One region of the Shinella sp. R2-11 genome, then DNA from elsewhere that is predicted to be linked to it. Evidence: riboswitches for the same ligand, from Rfam matches in the RefSeq annotation. Region 1 holds a riboswitch; each other region holds the start of a gene.
What was found. A riboswitch is a leader RNA that binds a small molecule or an ion and turns the genes downstream of it on or off. The one in region 1 is predicted to bind cobalamin.

Region 1 (5,582 bases):
TCCTGCAGCGGCTCATCGCCCAGCGGCGCGAAGCTTTGCAGCGCACGGCCCTGCAGCAGGCCGAAAGCGTCTTCGCCGTCAATGCGAAAGAGGATGCGAATCGCATCGCGCTCCTCTGGGAAACGCTGTCCCGCTGAGGCGCGCCGGGCTGCATGTCGCGTGACGAAAGTGAATATTCCCGACCGCGGCATGCGCCTGCGGCGCGAACCTGTTATGGAAGGCTGCGCTTCGCGCATGAATTTCCATGGATGACCAGAACGGAGCTGACGATGGTTTCCACTTCCGACCCCAAGGCAGGCCTCAGCGCCGTGACCGCCGCCGATGCGCCGGCGGCCATCGGCCCCTATTCGCAGGCGATCGCCGTGAACGGCCTGCTCTTCGTCTCCGGCCAGCTGCCGATCGATCCGGCGACCGGCGCCTTCGCCTCCGACGATCCGGTCGAGCAGGCGCGGCAATGCCTGCGCAACATCGCCGCCATCGCCCGCGCCGCCGGCACGGATATCGCCCGCACCGTCAAGACCACCGTGCTCGTGCGCGACCTCTCGCGCTTTGCCGAGATCAACGCGGCCTATGGCGAGTTCTTCTCCGCCCCCTATCCGGCCCGCGCCACCTTCGAGGTCTCCGGCCTGCCGAAGGACGCGCAGGTGGAGATCGAGGCCGTCATCGCGCTCAAGGGGGAGTGAGGCATGAACAGTGCCGCAACCCCGCTTGGCCCGGAACCGGTCTCCTCGCTCGATTGCGCCGACCGCGCCTGGGCGCGCACGGCCATCGGCATCCTGGAGGGCGATGCCCGCCGCTCGGCCGACACCCACCTCGTCAATCCGGTCTTCAAGGGGCTGAAGGGCATCTCGGTCTATCTCAAGGACGAGAGCACCCATCCGACCGGCAGCCTGAAGCATAGGCTCGCCCGCTCGCTCTTCCTCTATGGCATCTGCAACGGCCGCATCTGCAAGGGCACCACGCTGGTCGAGGCCTCGTCGGGCTCGACGGCGGTTTCCGAGGCCTATTTCGCCAACCTGCTCGGCCTGCCTTTCATCGCCGTCATGCCGCGCAGCACCAGCCGCACGAAGATCGACGTCATCGAGCGCTTCGGCGGACGCTGTGCCTTCGTCGACATGCCGGGCGAAGTCTACGAGACGGCCGCGCGCATCGCGGCGGAGACGAAGGGCCACTATCTCGACCAGTTCACCAATGCCGAGCGCGCCACCGACTGGCGCGGCAACAACAACATCGCCGAGAGCATCTTCGGCCAGATGGAGCGGGAAGCCCATCCGGTGCCGGGCTGGGTGATCATGGGGGCGGGCACGGGCGGCACCTCGGCGACCATCGGACGCTATATCCGCTACCGCAACCTTGCCACGCGGCTTTGCGTGACGGATGTGGAGAACTCGGTGTTCTACGACGCCTGGAAGAGCGGCGACATGGAGACGACCTGCACGACGCCGTCCCGCATCGAGGGGGTCGGCCGGCCGCGCGTCGAGCCGTCCTTCATCCCGACGGTCATCGACCATATGATCAAGGTGCCGGACGCAGCCTCCATCGCCGCCGCGCACGTGCTCTCCGACCGGCTGTTCCGCCGCGTCGGCGCCTCGACGGGCACGAACTTCTTCGGCCTCATCTCGATTGCGGACAGCATGATGAAGGAAGGCCGCGAGGGCTCGCTGGTCACGCTGATCTGCGACAGTGGCGACCGCTATTCCGGGACGTATTTCAATGCGGACTGGCTGGCGCAGAACGGCATCGACATCGCCCCCTGGTGCAACGCCATCGAGACGTTCCTCGATACCGGTGTTCTCCAAGCGCCTTGAGGCCGGCAGGCCGCGTGATCGAACTTGTCGATTAATCGTGGCCTTCCCGCCATCTTGCCGGACTGAAGGCGCCCCGGAATACTGGTTCACCGAACAGCCTGATAGGGTCGACCAGTATGGGACACATTGCCGAAGCCGTCATCGACATCAACGCCGACCGCATCGATCGCCTCGTTGCGGAGCACCGGCCGGGGCACGGGCTTGCCCGCCCGTTCTACCATGACGCGGAAATCTACCAGCGCGACATGGAGCGGGTGTTCCGCCGCCACTGGCACTGTATCGCCCATGAGAGCGTGATCCCGAACGTCAACGATTTCGAGGTCTTCCGCATCGATTGCGAGCAGGTGATCGTCGCCCGCGCGGCCGACGGCTCCATCCATGCCATGCTCAATGTCTGTCGCCATCGCGGCGCGGAGGTCTGCACGAAGCAGAAGGGCAATGCCCGCGTCTTCGTCTGTCCCTACCATGCCTGGACCTACGGCAACGACGGCAGCCTCAAGGCGGCGCGCCTGATGCCGAAGGAGTTCGACCGCGACGAGCATGGCCTGCGCAAGATCCATGTCCGCGTCGTCGAGGGACTGATCTTCATCTGTTTCGCCGAGACGCCGCTCGATTTTTCCGAGGTCGAGAACCTGCTGCACGCCACCTGCGGCCAGTATGGCTGGGCGAGCGCCCGCGTCGCCCACCGCGAGAGCTATCCCGTCGCAGCCAACTGGAAGCTGGCGGTCGAGAACTATGTCGAATGCTACCATTGCGGTCCGGCGCATCCGGAATATTCCCAGACCCACGCGCTGGAGCAGCCGCTGCACATGATCGAGGCGCTGAACGAGGCGATGGAGGCCCGCACCTGCGCGCTCGGCATCGAGGTCGGCTCGGGCAATCACTGGCAGACCTCGCGCGAGGGCCGCGAGGCGATCCACGCCTTCCGCTATGCGCTCTATGACGGGGTGCAGAGCGGCAGCGAGGACGGCAAGGCGGTCGCTCCGCTGATGGGGCGCTTCAGCGACTTCGACGGGGGTGTGACCTCCATCCATCTCGGCGGCACGACCTTCCTCGTCTGCTATCCCGACCACGGCATGATCTACCGCTTCATCCCTAAATCGGCGGAGGCTTGCGAGATGGAGCTGATCTGGCTCGTCGACGGCAAGGCGGAGGCGGGCAGGGACTACGACCTCGCCAAGCTCACCTGGCTGTGGAAGGTGACGACCGAGGAGGACAAGGCGATCATCGAGCACACGGCGCGTGGGGTGCGCTCGCACTATTTCGTGCCCGGCCCCATTGCACCGATGGAGCACAACGAGCTGCGCTATATCGGCTGGTATCTCGACGAGATCGGCCGGGCCTGAAAGGCTGCGCCTTCTTGACACGATACGAGGCCCCGCCCCTGCGGCGGGGCCTTGCCGTTTCGGCCTTCCACGATACTTTTGCGCAAGCCGTCAAGCGTATGACGCGTTGGATGCTGCGCTTTCCGGAAAATGGCGCCATAGCAGGCCATTATCTTCAACTGGCATGAGCGTGAGAATGATCGGACAGGTGCGAACGGAAACGGGACGGCTTCCAGCCTCGATAGAAGCCCTGCCGAAACAGGTCCCGCCGGTCGCGGACCTCGTCACGCTTTTGCCGCGGGGCGTGCGCGTCTACCTGACGGATATCGGCGCGCCGGAGACCGAGGCGGAAACGCTGGCGGCCGCCCGCCGGCTGCATGAGGCCGGCTGCGTGCCGGTGCCGCATCTCGCCGCCCGGCGGATCGCCTCGCGGGATGCGCTGGAACGGCGCGTCGGCCGCCTCGCAGAGGAGGCGGGCGTCATGGACGTCCTGGTGGTCGGCGGCGGCATCACGCCGCCGGCCGGGCCCTTCTCGTCCTCGCTCGACGTTCTGGAAACGGGCATTCTCGACCGCTTCGGCATCCGCGATTTCGCCATTGCCGGCCATCCCGAGGGCAGCCCCGATTTCACCGACGCAGTCGCGCTGGAAGCGTTACGCCGCAAGCTGGATTTCGCCGAGCGGACGGATGCCCGCCTGCGCATCGTCACGCAGTTCGGCTTCGACGCGCAGAAGGCCATCGCCTGGGCGGACGGGCTGGTGCGCGCCGGCATCGACATCCCGATCCATCTCGGCGTCGCGGGACCGGCCAAGATCACGACGCTCATCAAATACGGAACCATGTGCGGGATCGGAAACTCCCTCTCCGTCCTGACCCGGCATGGCGGCGGGCTCATGGCGCTTGCCGCCGGCTATTCGCCGGAAACGGTCGTCGGCCCCGTCGAGGAGCGCTGGCGCGCGGCGACGCCGGGTCCCATCACTCAGATTCATGTCTTCCCCTTCGGCGGGCTGGACAAGTCGGCCGCATGGCTGCGCAAGCGCGGCTCCTGGTGACGTTCTGCGCCAGCCAAAGGCATCATTCGGGAAAATAAAGATATAAAGATTTCTTTATGTCTATTGACATTCCGCCCGTTCTCGGACGAAATCCCCCTGTCATGGTTCCCCGGCACAGGCTTGCCTGACCGAGGGCTAAGAGGGAATCCGGTGCGTCGATCCGTCGGCAATGCCGGAGCTGCCCCCGCAACTGTAAGCGGCGAGCCGTTGTCCACGATGTCACTGGGGCGAAATCCCTGGGAAGACGGGCAGCGGCGGCGACCCGTGAGCCAGGAGACCTGCCAAGACAAATAACGTCCACGGGCGGGGTGTCCCGGTGGTTGCTGCGACCCGCCCGACAGCGGCGGTCCTCGCACGCGTCCGCTTACCCATGCCCCCACGAACCAATGGGGTATGACAATGTCACATCGAACTCTGCCGGTCGCCACTCTCGGCTTCCCGCGCATCGGCCGCCACCGCGAGCTGAAATTCGCCCTCGAGGGCTACTGGTCCGGCAAGATCGCCGAAAGCGACCTCCTCGAAACGGCCGCAAGGCTGCGCGCCGAGAACTGGGCGCTCCAGCGTGACCGGGGGATCACGAAGATCCCTTCCAACGACTTCTCCCTCTACGACCACGTGCTCGACACCGCCGTCATGGTCGGCGCGATCCCGGCCGCCTATGGCTGGAAGGGCGGAGCGGTGCCGCTTTCCGTCTATTTCGCCATGGCGCGCGGCAGCGAGGGCGACAGCAATGCCGGCTGCGGCCATGCCCACCACGGCCACGGCGTCCCGGCGCTCGAAATGACCAAGTGGTTCGACACGAACTACCACTACATGGTGCCGGAAGTCTCGGAGGATCAGGTCTTCACGCTGACTTCGCAGAAGCCCGTCGATCATTTCCTGGAGGCGAGGGCGCTCGGCATCCACACAAGGCCCGTCGTGCTCGGCCCGGTCACCTTCCTGAAGCTCGCCAAGGCGCGGCCCTCGACGTTCAAGCCGCTCGACCTTCTTGAGAGGCTGCTTCCGGTCTACGAGGAGCTGCTCGGACGCCTCGCCGCCGCCGGTGCCGACTGGGTGCAGGTCGACGAGCCGATCCTCGCACTCGACCTCACCGAAGGCGAGCGCCACGCCCTTGCGGTCGCCTATGATCGCCTCGCCGAGGCGGCGCCAAGCCTGAAGATCCTGCTGGCGACCTATTTCGGTGCGCTCGGCGACAACCTTGCGGCTGCCGCCGCGCTGCCGGTCGCCGGTCTCCATGTCGACCTCGCGCGGGCGCCGGAACAGCTCGATGCGGTCGCCGGGGCCGTCCGTGTCGACCGGGTCCTCTCGCTCGGCGTCATCGACGGCCGCAACATCTGGCGCGCGGACCTCGCCGCCATCCTCGACCGGCTGGCGCCCGTCGTGAAGGCACGCGGCGCG
Region 2 (5,582 bases), on a different contig from region 1:
ACCGCCCTTTCCTCCGACCCGACGGAAGTCCGCCGCCAGAAGCTCGGCCAGCTCCGCGAGACGCTCAGTGACGTCTATCCGGCGCATTTCCACCGGACGATGACCAATGCGGAGCTTGCGGAAAAATACGAGGGCCTGGAACCCGACACGGAGAGCGGCGATGTCGTGACCGTCGCCGGCCGCGTCTATTCCTCGCGCAATTCCGGCATGTTCATGGATATCCATGACGCCTCGGGCAAGATCCAGATCTTCTCCCATAAGGACACGACGCCGGAAGAGGCGCGCGCCCTGCTGCCGATGATCGATATCGGCGACATCATCGGCGTCACCGGCGTCGTCCGCCGCACCAAGCGCGGCGAGCTGACGATCAACGCGCAGGAGATCGTCATGCTGACGAAGACCCTGCTGCCGATGCCCGAGAAGTGGCATGGCGTTGCCGATGTCGAGATTCGCTACCGCAAGCGCCATCTCGACATCATGACCAACGAGGAATCCAAGCTCCGCTTCCAGCAGCGTTCGAAGATCGTCTCCGGCATCCGCCGCTTCATGGAGAACGACGGCTTCATGGAAGTCGAGACGCCCATGCTGCATTCGGTCTATGGCGGCGCGACGGCCGAGCCCTTCAAAACGCACCACAACACGCTGAAGCTCGACATGTACCTGCGCATCGCGCCGGAACTGTTCCTCAAGCGCACGCTGGTCTCCGGCCTCACCGACAAGGTGTTCGAGATCAACCGCAACTTCCGCAACGAGGGCGTGTCGACCCGGCACAATCCCGAATTCACCATGATGGAATGCTACTGGGCCTATGCCGACTACGAGGACATCATGGACCTCGTGGAGCGCCTCTTCGCCGAGCTGGCGGTAAAAATCCACGGCTCGACCGAATTCGCCTATGGCGACAAGGAACTCTCCTTCAAGGGCCCGTTCAGGCGCGTGCCGATGCCTGATGCCGTCAGGCAAGCGACCGGCATCGACTTCCTCGCCATCAAGACGGACGAGGAAGCCCGCACCGCCGCGAAGGCCGCCGGCTTCGAGATCGAGAAGGACTGGACCTGGGGCGAATGCCTTGCCTTCATCTTCGAGGAGAAGGTCGAGCCGACGCTGATCCAGCCGAGCCACGTCACGCATTTCCCGAAGGACATCTCGCCCTTCGCCAAGGAAGTGCCGGGCGAGCCGCGCCTCGTCGAGCGTTTCGAGACCTATTGCAACACCTGGGAACTCGGCAACGCCTTCTCCGAGCTCAACGACCCGGAAGAGCAGCGCGCCCGCATGGTCGAGCAGCTCGAACAGGCCCACGCCCGCGGCGAGAAGGCCAAGCAGCTCGATGACGAATTCCTCGACGCCATCGACCAGGGCATGCCGCCCGCAGGCGGCCTCGGCATCGGCGTCGACCGCCTGATCATGCTCTTGACGAACGCCCCGTCGATCCGCGACGTCATCCTCTTCCCGGCACGCCGGGCGAAGGCGGACTGAGGGGCAAGACCCCTCCCTAAATCCCTCCCCACAAGGGGAGGGACTTACCGTGCCGCTCCGTTGGCATTTCATTTTGAACGGTGAGCAGGCCTCCTGCTCTCTCCCCCCTGTGGGGGAGATGCCGGCAGGCAGAGGGGGTGGCCCCGCGCAGCAGGGGCGTTACACGGGAAGACCCCTCCCTAAATCCCTCCCCACAATGGGGAGGGACTTAATGCGCCGCGCCCTCTGCGGTCGATTTGGAATGGTGGGCAAGCCTCCTCTTTCTCCCCCCTTGTGGGGAGGTGCCGGCAGGCGGAGGGGGGCTCACGCCTCGATGGAGACATCCCCGATAGGCCGCGAGCAGCAGGCGAGGATATAGCCTTCCTCGATCTCGTCATCGAGAATGCCACCATTGTGGCGCATGTCGACTTCGCCCGAGACCTTCATGACGCGGCAGGTGCCGCACAGGCCGCCCTCGCAGGCCGCGCCGATGCGCACGCCCGCCGCGCGGGCCGTCTGCAGGATCGTCTGGCCGGGCGGGCACTTGGCTTCCTTGCCGGCCATGGTGAAGGTGACGGTGGCGACTGCATCGGCATCCACCTCCGCCTCGCCCGCGCCGGCACGGATGGCGATCTCTTCCGGGGCGGGCGCGGCGGCCGGCTGGAAGCTCTCCTCGTGGTAGCGCTCCATGTCGAAGCCGCAGACCTTCAGCATGTCGCGCACGCCGCGCATGAAGGGCTCCGGCCCGCAGCAGAAGATGGTGCGCTCGCGGAAATCGGGCGCCATCAGCGTCAGCCGCGCCGCGTCGATGCGGCCGCGCAGCCCATGCCAGCCGTCGCGCGGGTTGTGCCCCTCGACGACGAAGCCGAGCGAAAGCTGCGGCATGTGCGCGGCGATGCATTCCAGCTCCGCCTTGAAGAGCAGGTCCTCCGGCTGGCGCGCGCAGGTGACGAAGGCCACGTCGGATTGCGGCGCGCAATCGGCCATCCAGCGCGTCATCGACATCATCGGCGTGATGCCGGAACCGGCGGAGATGAAGAGGTATTTCTCGCCCGGATGGCGCACGAAGGAGAAGTCGCCGAGCGGCCCGAAGGCCTTCAGCTTCACGCCGGGGCGCAGGTTCTCGAACATCCAGCGCGTGCCGATCGAGTTCTTCTGCGCCTTCACCGTCACGGAGACGGCATAGGGGCGAGAGGGCGTCGAGGACAGCGTGTAGGTCCGCATCACCGGCTCGTCTTCCGAAACCGGCAATTCGAGCGTGACGAACTGGCCCGGCAGGTACCGGAACCAGTTGTCGCGATCGGAGCGGAAGGTGAACGTCATCACGTCCGCCGTCTCCACCGTGGCGGCGATGCATTCCAGCAGGTTCTGCCGGTCGTTCCACGGATGGAGTTCGTCGAAGTGGCGGAAGTGGCTGGCACTCATGTCATGCTACCCGCGAGAGCGTCTGCTTGGAGCCGTCGAGCCGGTCGACCATGAAGTTCGAATACCATTCGACGAACTGCATGACGCCGCCTTCGTCGACGGGCGAGTACGGGCCGGGCTCGTAGGCCGGGGAGCGGATGCCGAAGGCGTTTTCCTCGACGATCCGGCGGTCCTGGTCATTAGTCTCGGTCCAGACATGGGTGAGCTCGTCGAGACGGTAGTCGACGCCCTCCACCGCATCCTTGTTGACAAGCCACTTGGTCGTGACCTGGGTCAGCTCGGGGCCGAGCGGCAGCACGCGGAAGGTGATGGCATGGTCGGCCAGAACGTGGTTCCACGTCGTGGGGTAGTGGAAGAGCAGCAACGCGCCGATATGGTTTTCCAGCACGTCGTTGGAGAGCGGGCGCTGCACGGCGCGGGCGCCGGACATGGTGTAGCTCTCGGCGTCCTGGATCAGCGGCATGCGTGCGGCGCGGAACTGGCCGGTCGGCGACATGCGGAACTGGCTCGGCAGGCCGGCGGCCTCGCACTTGGCCCAGTGGCCGGAGATTTCCGGATCGTCCTGCGCACCCTGCACGCCGGTCGCGCTCGGCGCTTCCGGATAGGTGCGGCAGAGCTCGGGATGGTTCGCCGCGCAATGGTAGCACTCGCGGTTGTTTTCCCAGACGAGCTTCCAGTTGCCCTTCTCGACGATGGTGCTTTCGAAGGCGACCTTGGTCTCGCCGAGGCGATGGCGGGCGATGTAGGGCTCGACGAGCGAAACGAAGGGTGCGAAGTCCGGCGCGTCCTCGGCGAGACAGATGAAGATGTAGCCGCCGACCGTCTGGCAATGGACCGGCTTCAGGCCATGCTCGCTCTTGTCGAAGGTCTCGTCCATATGGCGGGCGAAGAGCAGGGAACCGTCGAGTTCGTAGGTCCACTGGTGATAGGGACAGACGAGCTTGGCGGCGCTGCCCCTGTGCTGCGTGCAGACGCGCGAGCCGCGGTGGCGGCAGGAATTGTGCAGCGCGCGCACGGTGCCCGAGCGGTCCCGGGTGATGACGACGGGATAGTCGCCGATCTGCACGGTGAAATAGTTGCCGGCCTTCGGGATCTCGCAATCGTGGCCGACGAACAGCCAGTCGCGGTACCAGATCGTCTCCAGGTCGAGCTTGTAGTAATCGGGGTCGGTGTAGAAGGCCTGCTCGAGGCTGTAGCCTTCGCGCCGGTTCTTGAGCTTGCGGAGCACGTCGCTGCGAATGTCCATGCCGGGATCCTCAGATATCCAAATTCGCCGAGGCGTACGGAAGGAGACGGCCCCCGGGACCAAGCCCGGAACTGCACGCTTCCCGGCCGCCCGCCGCAGCCGTCACGATCGTTCCTCCAGGCTGGTTTCCGGGCTGAGGAGCGTCCCTCCTGGGACTGTCGCGGCGCCTTCCGGATCCTTCCTCCGTCGGGCTTTCCGCGCCTCCAACACCGTTGCGGGGGCAGCGCCGGATTTCAACCGGCTTCCCAATTTTCGCGCCCTCTGCCGAGGGTGACGCCTTGAGTGAACCTATCTAAGCGCAAGAGCGCCCGCACGGCATGCCGGAAAACGACACGGCCTCTTGATTTGACGACAGGTCACAGCCAGGGAGGTCGGCACCCGCGGCCTCTGTTTTACCTGATATCTCATATGGATAGGCTTCAAATCCGCGGGCGTTTCCCGCGCTTTCGGCCCATCGGCGCCGCAGCGGCGGCCCTTGTCATATTGCGACCATATTCCTTACGGGTTTGCGACGTCGCGGAATGAAAGAAATACTTAACGACGTTTCCATAAACTTTTGCCGGACAGGACGCGTGGATGGAGTACCCGAGGCGTGCAGCAGACGAAATTCCGGTACTACGACGCCGTCGCCTTCAAGCGGGCCAATCCGCCCCGATCCGCCGTGCATACGGAGTTCCTGCGCACCGGCCGCATCGACCGGAGCATCGCCTGGAGCCCGAGCGAGAAGCGCTATCTCAGCTATGAGGAAGTGGCCGAGCGCACCGGCCGCAAGCTGGAACGCGCCGGCGACATCACCCATGAGCGCATCAACGGCTTCCACCGATCGATCCGCTTTCCCAAGCTGGTCTTCCACCGCACGCTCGCCGAGACGCCGCATCTCGGCTATTGCCATATCACCGTCGCCAACAGCCGCTTCGCGGAATTCGAAAATGTGCAATGGGCCTTCTACATGGCCAATTTCCTGGCCGAGATCGGCGACGAGGAACAGTTCTTCGCCGGCATCTCGCGCAAGCCCGGACGCATGTATTTCGCCGTCGCCATCGCGCCGGCCGAGGAGGAAGGCCGCCTCAGGATCGACCGCACGGTGCGCGGCAACGGCGTGATCTTCCGCACGGACGATCCGAAGCTGGCGATGAAGAACGTGCTGATGCTCGGCGCGAACGACGAGGCGCTGCGCAAGGTCATCCAAGCCCTATAGCCTGTTCACGACGCCCGGTAGAGCATCCATTCCTTGCCGGCCGGCACCTCGTCGCCGCGGCCGTAGACGACCGTCTGGTCGCCGCCCGCCGCCTTCGCCTCGGCAAGCGCCCGCTCGCAGGCGGATGTCAGGTCGAGCGCGCTTTCCGCCCGGTCCGACATGCAAAGGCCCGTCGACAGCGTGAGGTTGCCGAGATTGCGCCCGGTGCGCGGGTCGCGCAGCGCCACGGTCTGGAAGGCCGCGCGCAGGAGATCGACG
Region 3 (5,582 bases), on a different contig from region 1:
AGGCGATCTGAACGAAATTCGGCTTGCTGAAGATATACAGCATGGTCTTGATCCTTGAAACCCGAAGCCACTTGCCTCGGCTATGCGATATATTGGATATAAGCTCGAACGCGGGAAAAGTCATGGTCGCCGACGGCGCAAAATGTCGCAGACAGGATATCAAGGCAGGCATGCTCGAAACGCATGGCGGGACCGTTCGAATAGAGCCGGGGCGGCATGGCCGGATTGCGGCAATATTGCGGTAAATCAGGCTTTTCCGGCGGCAAAATGGAGTGTTGGAAGGACGCCATGACCAAGACGATCATGCTGCAGGGAACCGGCTCCGATGTCGGAAAAACGGTATTGGTGGCGGGCCTCTGCCGCATCGCCGTCAACCGCGGGCTGAAGGTGCGTCCCTTCAAGCCGCAGAACATGTCCAACAATGCCGCCGTGTCGGCCGACGGCGGCGAGATCGGCCGCGCCCAATGGCTGCAATCGCTCGCCGCGCGCGTGCCGTCCTCCGTCCACATGAACCCGGTCCTCCTCAAGCCCCAGTCGGAGACCGGCAGCCAGATCGTCGTGCAGGGCAAGGTGTTCGGACAGGCGAAGGGGCGGGACTATCAGGCGCTGAAGCCGAGGCTGATGGGTGCGGTGCTGGAAAGCTTCGCGACGGTCTGCGAGGGCGCTGACCTCGTCGTCGTCGAGGGCGCCGGCTCGCCGGCGGAGATCAACCTGCGCGCCGGGGATATCGCCAATATGGGCTTTGCCACGCGCGCCGGCGTGCCGGTCGTGCTGGTCGGCGATATCGACCGCGGCGGCGTCATCGCCTCGCTGGTCGGAACCCATGCCATCCTGCCGGAGGAGGACCGGCGCATGGTCACCGGTTATCTCATCAACAAGTTCCGCGGGGATGTGACGCTCTTCGACAGCGGCATCGCCGAGATCGGGCGCTTCACGGGCTGGCCGTGCTTCGGCGTCGTGCCGTGGCTGAAGGAGGCCGGCCGGCTGCCGGCGGAGGATTCCGTCGTGCTGGAACGGCTTGCGCGGAGCGGGACGGGGGCCTTGAAGGTCACCGTGCCCGTCCTGCCGCGCATCGCCAATTTCGACGATCTCGATCCGCTGAAGGCCGAGCCGCAGGTCGATCTCGTCTTCGTCCGGCCGGGCGAGCCGCTGCCGGCCGATGCCGGCCTCGTCGTGCTACCGGGATCGAAATCCACCATTTCGGACCTTCGCGCCTTCCGCGCCGCCGGCTGGGACCGCGACCTCGCCCTCCACATGCGGCGCGGCGGCCGCGTCATCGGCATCTGCGGCGGCTATCAGATGCTTGGCGAGCGCGTCACCGATCCGCTCGGCATCGAGGGTGGCGAGCGGGAGGTGGCAGGGCTCGGCCTGCTTGCCGTCGAGACGGAGATGGCGCCGGAAAAGACCGTGCGCAACAGCGCCGCCCGTTCGCTGCAATATGACGTGCCGCTGGAAGGCTACGAGATCCATCTCGGCCGCACGACGGGGCCGGATGCGCTGCGCCCCGCCGTCAGCATCGACGGGCGGCCGGACGGCGCGCGCTCGACCGACGGCCGGGTAATGGGCACCTATCTGCACGGGCTGCTTTCCAGCGACGCCTACCGGGCGCGGCTGCTCGCCGATTTCGGCATCGCGGGCGGCGGGTTCGATTACCGCGCGAGTGTCGATGCGGCGCTCGACGGCGTCGCGGCAGAACTGGAGGCCGTCCTCGACCGCGGCTGGCTCGAAGGTCTTCTCGGCGCGGCTGATTAAACCGGCCATCTGAAACGTACAGCCATCGGGTTCCTTCTCTCCCTGCCTGCCGCACCAAAGTTGCGCCAGAATTGGGTGCAAGGAGTGACGAAAATCCGCCCGGCCTCCGGGCGCCGACGCCTGCGCGCGATCCGAAAGGGTGAATACATGGGTTCTGGACCTCTCGCACGTTCCGTTCTGGCCAGCCTTGTGGGGCTGTCGCTGGCCGGTCTTCCGGCCGCCGGCTTCGCCCAGGGCGCCCAGGAAACCACGAGTGCCGGAAAGCGCTGGGAGGAGGAGTTCTCCTTCTGGCAGAAGGCCTCGTCCGGTAACGACCTTGCGCAGTACGAGCGCTACCTGAAGCAATACCCGACGGGCACCTTCGCCTCCATGGCGCGGCTGCGCATCGCCGAATTGCAGGCCGCCGCGAAGACGAAGGACGCGCAGGCCGCGACCGACGACGCTGCCGCCAAGGCAAAGGCGGAGGACACGGCCGCCGCCGAAAAGGCCAAGGCAGAGGAAGAAGCGCGCAAGGCAGAAGACGCCCGCAAGGCGGATGAGGCCAAGAAGGCCGCCGAAGCCGGGAAGGCGAAAGCGGAGGAGGCGGCCCGCAAGGCGGCGGAAGCGAAGAAGGCCGCCGACGAGGCCGCGCGCCTGAAGGCGGAAGCCGAGGCGAAGAAGGCCGAGGAAGAGGCCGCCGCACGCAAGCTCGCCGAAGAGAAGGCTGCCGCTGCCGAAAAGGCGAAAGCCGAAGCCGCTGCCGCGGAGAAAGCCCGCGCCGAGGAGGCGGCCCGCCTGAAGGCCGAGACCGAGGAGAAAGAGGCCACCGCCCGCAAGCTCGCCGAAGAGAAGGCCGCCGCTGCCGAAAAGGCGAAGGCTGAAGCCGCCGCTGCGGAAAAAGCCCGCGCCGAAGAGACTGCCCGCTTGAAGGCTCAAGCCGAGGAGAAGGAAGCCGCGGCCCGCAAGCTCGCCGAGGAGAAGGCGGCCGAGGCCGAGCGCCTGAAGGCGCAAGCGCAGGCCGCCGCCGACAAGGCGAAGGCGGAGGAAGCCGCGCGCCTCAAGGCCGAGGTGGACCGCAGGAAGGCCGAGGAGGCCGCCGCGGCCGAAAAGGCCCGCGCCGAGCAGGAAGCTGCCGCCCGCCGGGATGCTGAGGCGAAGCGCGTCGAAGCCGAAAAGGCCGCTGCCGCCGAGAAGGCGCGCATCGAGCAGGAGGCTGCCGCCGCCCGCAAGCTTGCCGATGAGAAGGCGGCCGAAGTGGAGCGCCTGAAGGCCGAGGCCGCGAAAGCGGCGGCGGATGCTGAGGCCAAGGCCGCGGAAGCCGCCCGCCTTGCCAAGGAGGCCGAAAAGCGCGCCGAAGAAGCCGCTGCCGCCCGCAAGCAGGCCGAAGGCGGCGCTGCCTCGGCGAATGCCGGCAAGGCTGAAGCCGCCGGCGGTCAGGACGGCGGCGTCGCAGCCCGCAAGGCGGAGGACGCCAGGCGCGAGGAGGAGACGTTCCAGAAGGCGGTGCTCGACGGTTCCGAAAAGGCGTTCCGCGCCTATATCGCGGCCTATCCGAACGGCCGCTTCCTCGCGGATGCCCGCGAGCGACTTGCCGCGCTCTCGAAGGCCAAGCGGCTGGAAACCGGCACGGCGACCGCGGACACCGAGCGCAAGGCCGTGGAGCAGCCCGTGGTCGATCCGCGCGAGGCCTATATGGACCGCTCGCTGCGCGCCCAGGCCCAGCGCTGGCTGAGCGCGCTCGGCTACAACACCTATGGCGCCGACGGCGTCTTCGGTCCGCGCACCCGCGCGGCGATCTCCGCCTGGCAGGGCGCGTCGGGCTATCGCGCCAGCGGCTATCTCACGCGCCAGCAGTACCGCGTGCTGCGCGAGGCCGCGCAATATGCCGAGGCGCGCCAGACCCGCCAGCGGCGCTACCAGCGGCAGCGCGAATACGACATGCTGGAAGGCCCCGTCGACGGCTATTATGACGGGCCGTACTACCGCGACGACGGCTATTACAATCGCCGTGGCGGCGTGGTGATCATCCCCGGCTATTGAGGCCGGGGCACAAGGGCTTCTTATGCCCGCCGCTCGATTGACTTGGCGGCGGGGCACGCTTAATCATCCGACCATCGGATGGTTCCCGACGGCCGCAAACCGGCCCGGGAGAGAAGGGAACGTGACACGGTGGACCCAGATCGGGCGCCGCAATCACGGCCGACCCCGCGACTGTAGAGTGGCGAGGAACGATCGGCCGATGGAACCGACGGCGTGCGGGGCGGCATGGTGCCACCCCGACAAGGCGCCGGAGAACCATCGGAAAAGCCACTGGGCTCTTTTGCGATAAGCCGGGGTTGGACGCCTCTATCTCTACGAATCGTCCGCCTTTCGCAAAGCCTGCCCGGGAAGGTGAGAGCGTTCCGCCGGTGCCTTGGCACCTGACGCCGCGAGCCAGGAAACCTGCCATCCGACAGAGGGCATGTCGCCCGATCCGGGGAGCTTTTCCCCTGTGCCTGAACGGAGGTTGTCATGGCGCTATCCACATCACCCCTTTGGCTCCGGGCCGGTCCGGCCGGGGCCGCGTGCGCGCCTCCTGCCATCGCGCCTGCCTGAGGCCGCCGCGATGGCGGTCACTTTCGACATGAATTTCCGGAACGCTGGACGATGACGGTTCCTCACGGCGGAGCCGTGCTCGTGCTGGGCGGAGCGCGTTCGGGAAAATCCGCATTCGCCGAAAGGCTGGTCGCCGGGACCGGCCTCGAACGCCATTACATCGCCACCGGCCGCGCCTTCGACGACGAGATGCGCCAGCGCATCGCAAAACACCGGGAAGACCGGGGCGGCGGGTGGCGGACGCATGAGGAGCCGCTGGCCCTTGCCGCACGCATCGGCGAGGTAGCGCGGGAAGACCGCGCGGTGCTCGTCGATTGCCTGACGCTCTGGGTGACGAACCTGATGCTGGAGGAGCGCGACATTCCCGCCGAATTTTCCGGCCTTCTCGCCGCGATCGCTGGCGCCCCCGGCCGGCTGGTCCTCGTGTCGAACGAGGTCGGCCTTGGAATCGTGCCTGACAATCGCATGGCGCGCGAATTCCGCGACCATGCCGGGCGGCTGCACCAACAGGTGGCCGCCCTCGTGCCTGAAGTCTATTTTATCGCGGCCGGACTGCCGCTGAAAATGAAGGGTTGAGCCATGCTGCAACAGAAAATTCCCGCCACCGTCATCACCGGCTTCCTCGGCGCGGGCAAGACGACGATGATCCGCAACCTCCTGCAGAATGCCGGCGGAAAGCGCATCGCGCTCATCATCAACGAGTTCGGCGACCTCGGCGTCGACGGCGACGTGCTGAAGGGCTGCGGCGCTGAGGCCTGCACCGAGGACGACATCATCGAGCTCACCAACGGCTGCATCTGCTGCACCGTCGCCGACGATTTCATCCCCACCATGGCGAAGCTGCTGGAGCGCGAGAACCGCCCGGACCACATCGTCATCGAGACCTCCGGCCTTGCCTTGCCGCAACCGCTCGTCGCCGCCTTCAACTGGCCGGAAATCAAGACGCAGGTGACTGTGGACGGCGTGATCACCGTGGTCGACAGCGCCGCCGTCGCCGCCGGCCGCTTCGCCGACGACCACGACAAGGTGGATGCGCTGCGCGTCGAAGACGAGAATCTCGACCATGAAAGCCCGCTGGAAGAACTCTTCGAGGACCAGCTCACCGCCGCCGACCTCATCGTCCTCAACAAGACCGATCTCATCGACGCCGCGGGTCTCCAATCCGTGCGCGACGAAGTCGCCTCGCGCATTGCCCGCAAGCCCTCGATGATCGAGGCGCGGAACGGCGAGGTCGCCGCCGCCGTGCTGCTCGGCCT

Region 2: another riboswitch for cobalamin. It lies ahead of ACZ1A1_RS22520 (aromatic ring-hydroxylating oxygenase subunit alpha); the one in region 1 lies ahead of metE (5-methyltetrahydropteroyltriglutamate--homocysteine S-methyltransferase).
Region 3: another riboswitch for cobalamin. It lies ahead of cobU (bifunctional adenosylcobinamide kinase/adenosylcobinamide-phosphate guanylyltransferase); the one in region 1 lies ahead of metE (5-methyltetrahydropteroyltriglutamate--homocysteine S-methyltransferase).

Annotation. Positions count from the first base shown of each region.
Region 1 is NZ_JBVAPC010000001.1:317,684-323,265, reverse strand. Features, by position in the region: gene ACZ1A1_RS01590 (CHAD domain-containing protein) at 1-137, shown strand, start outside; gene ACZ1A1_RS01585 (Rid family detoxifying hydrolase) at 270-683, shown strand; gene ACZ1A1_RS01580 (PLP-dependent cysteine synthase family protein) at 687-1,808, shown strand; gene ACZ1A1_RS01575 (aromatic ring-hydroxylating oxygenase subunit alpha) at 1,925-3,154, shown strand; gene ACZ1A1_RS01570 (methylenetetrahydrofolate reductase) at 3,330-4,184, shown strand; cobalamin riboswitch at 4,270-4,484, shown strand; gene metE (5-methyltetrahydropteroyltriglutamate--homocysteine S-methyltransferase) at 4,584-5,582, shown strand, end outside.
Region 2 is NZ_JBVAPC010000011.1:31,674-37,255, reverse strand. Features, by position in the region: gene lysS (lysine--tRNA ligase) at 1-1,476, shown strand, start outside; gene ACZ1A1_RS22525 (FAD-binding oxidoreductase) at 1,780-2,880, opposite strand; gene ACZ1A1_RS22520 (aromatic ring-hydroxylating oxygenase subunit alpha) at 2,882-4,126, opposite strand; cobalamin riboswitch at 4,229-4,422, opposite strand; gene ACZ1A1_RS22515 (DUF6656 family protein) at 4,719-5,324, shown strand; gene ACZ1A1_RS22510 (diguanylate cyclase domain-containing protein) at 5,330-5,582, opposite strand, start outside.
Region 3 is NZ_JBVAPC010000002.1:601,466-607,047, reverse strand. Features, by position in the region: gene ACZ1A1_RS07600 (hypothetical protein) at 1-43, opposite strand, end outside; gene ACZ1A1_RS07595 (hypothetical protein) at 81-305, opposite strand; gene ACZ1A1_RS07590 (cobyric acid synthase) at 289-1,752, shown strand; gene ACZ1A1_RS07585 (peptidoglycan-binding domain-containing protein) at 1,900-3,771, shown strand; cobalamin riboswitch at 3,834-4,195, shown strand; gene cobU (bifunctional adenosylcobinamide kinase/adenosylcobinamide-phosphate guanylyltransferase) at 4,378-4,902, shown strand; gene cobW (cobalamin biosynthesis protein CobW) at 4,906-5,582, shown strand, end outside.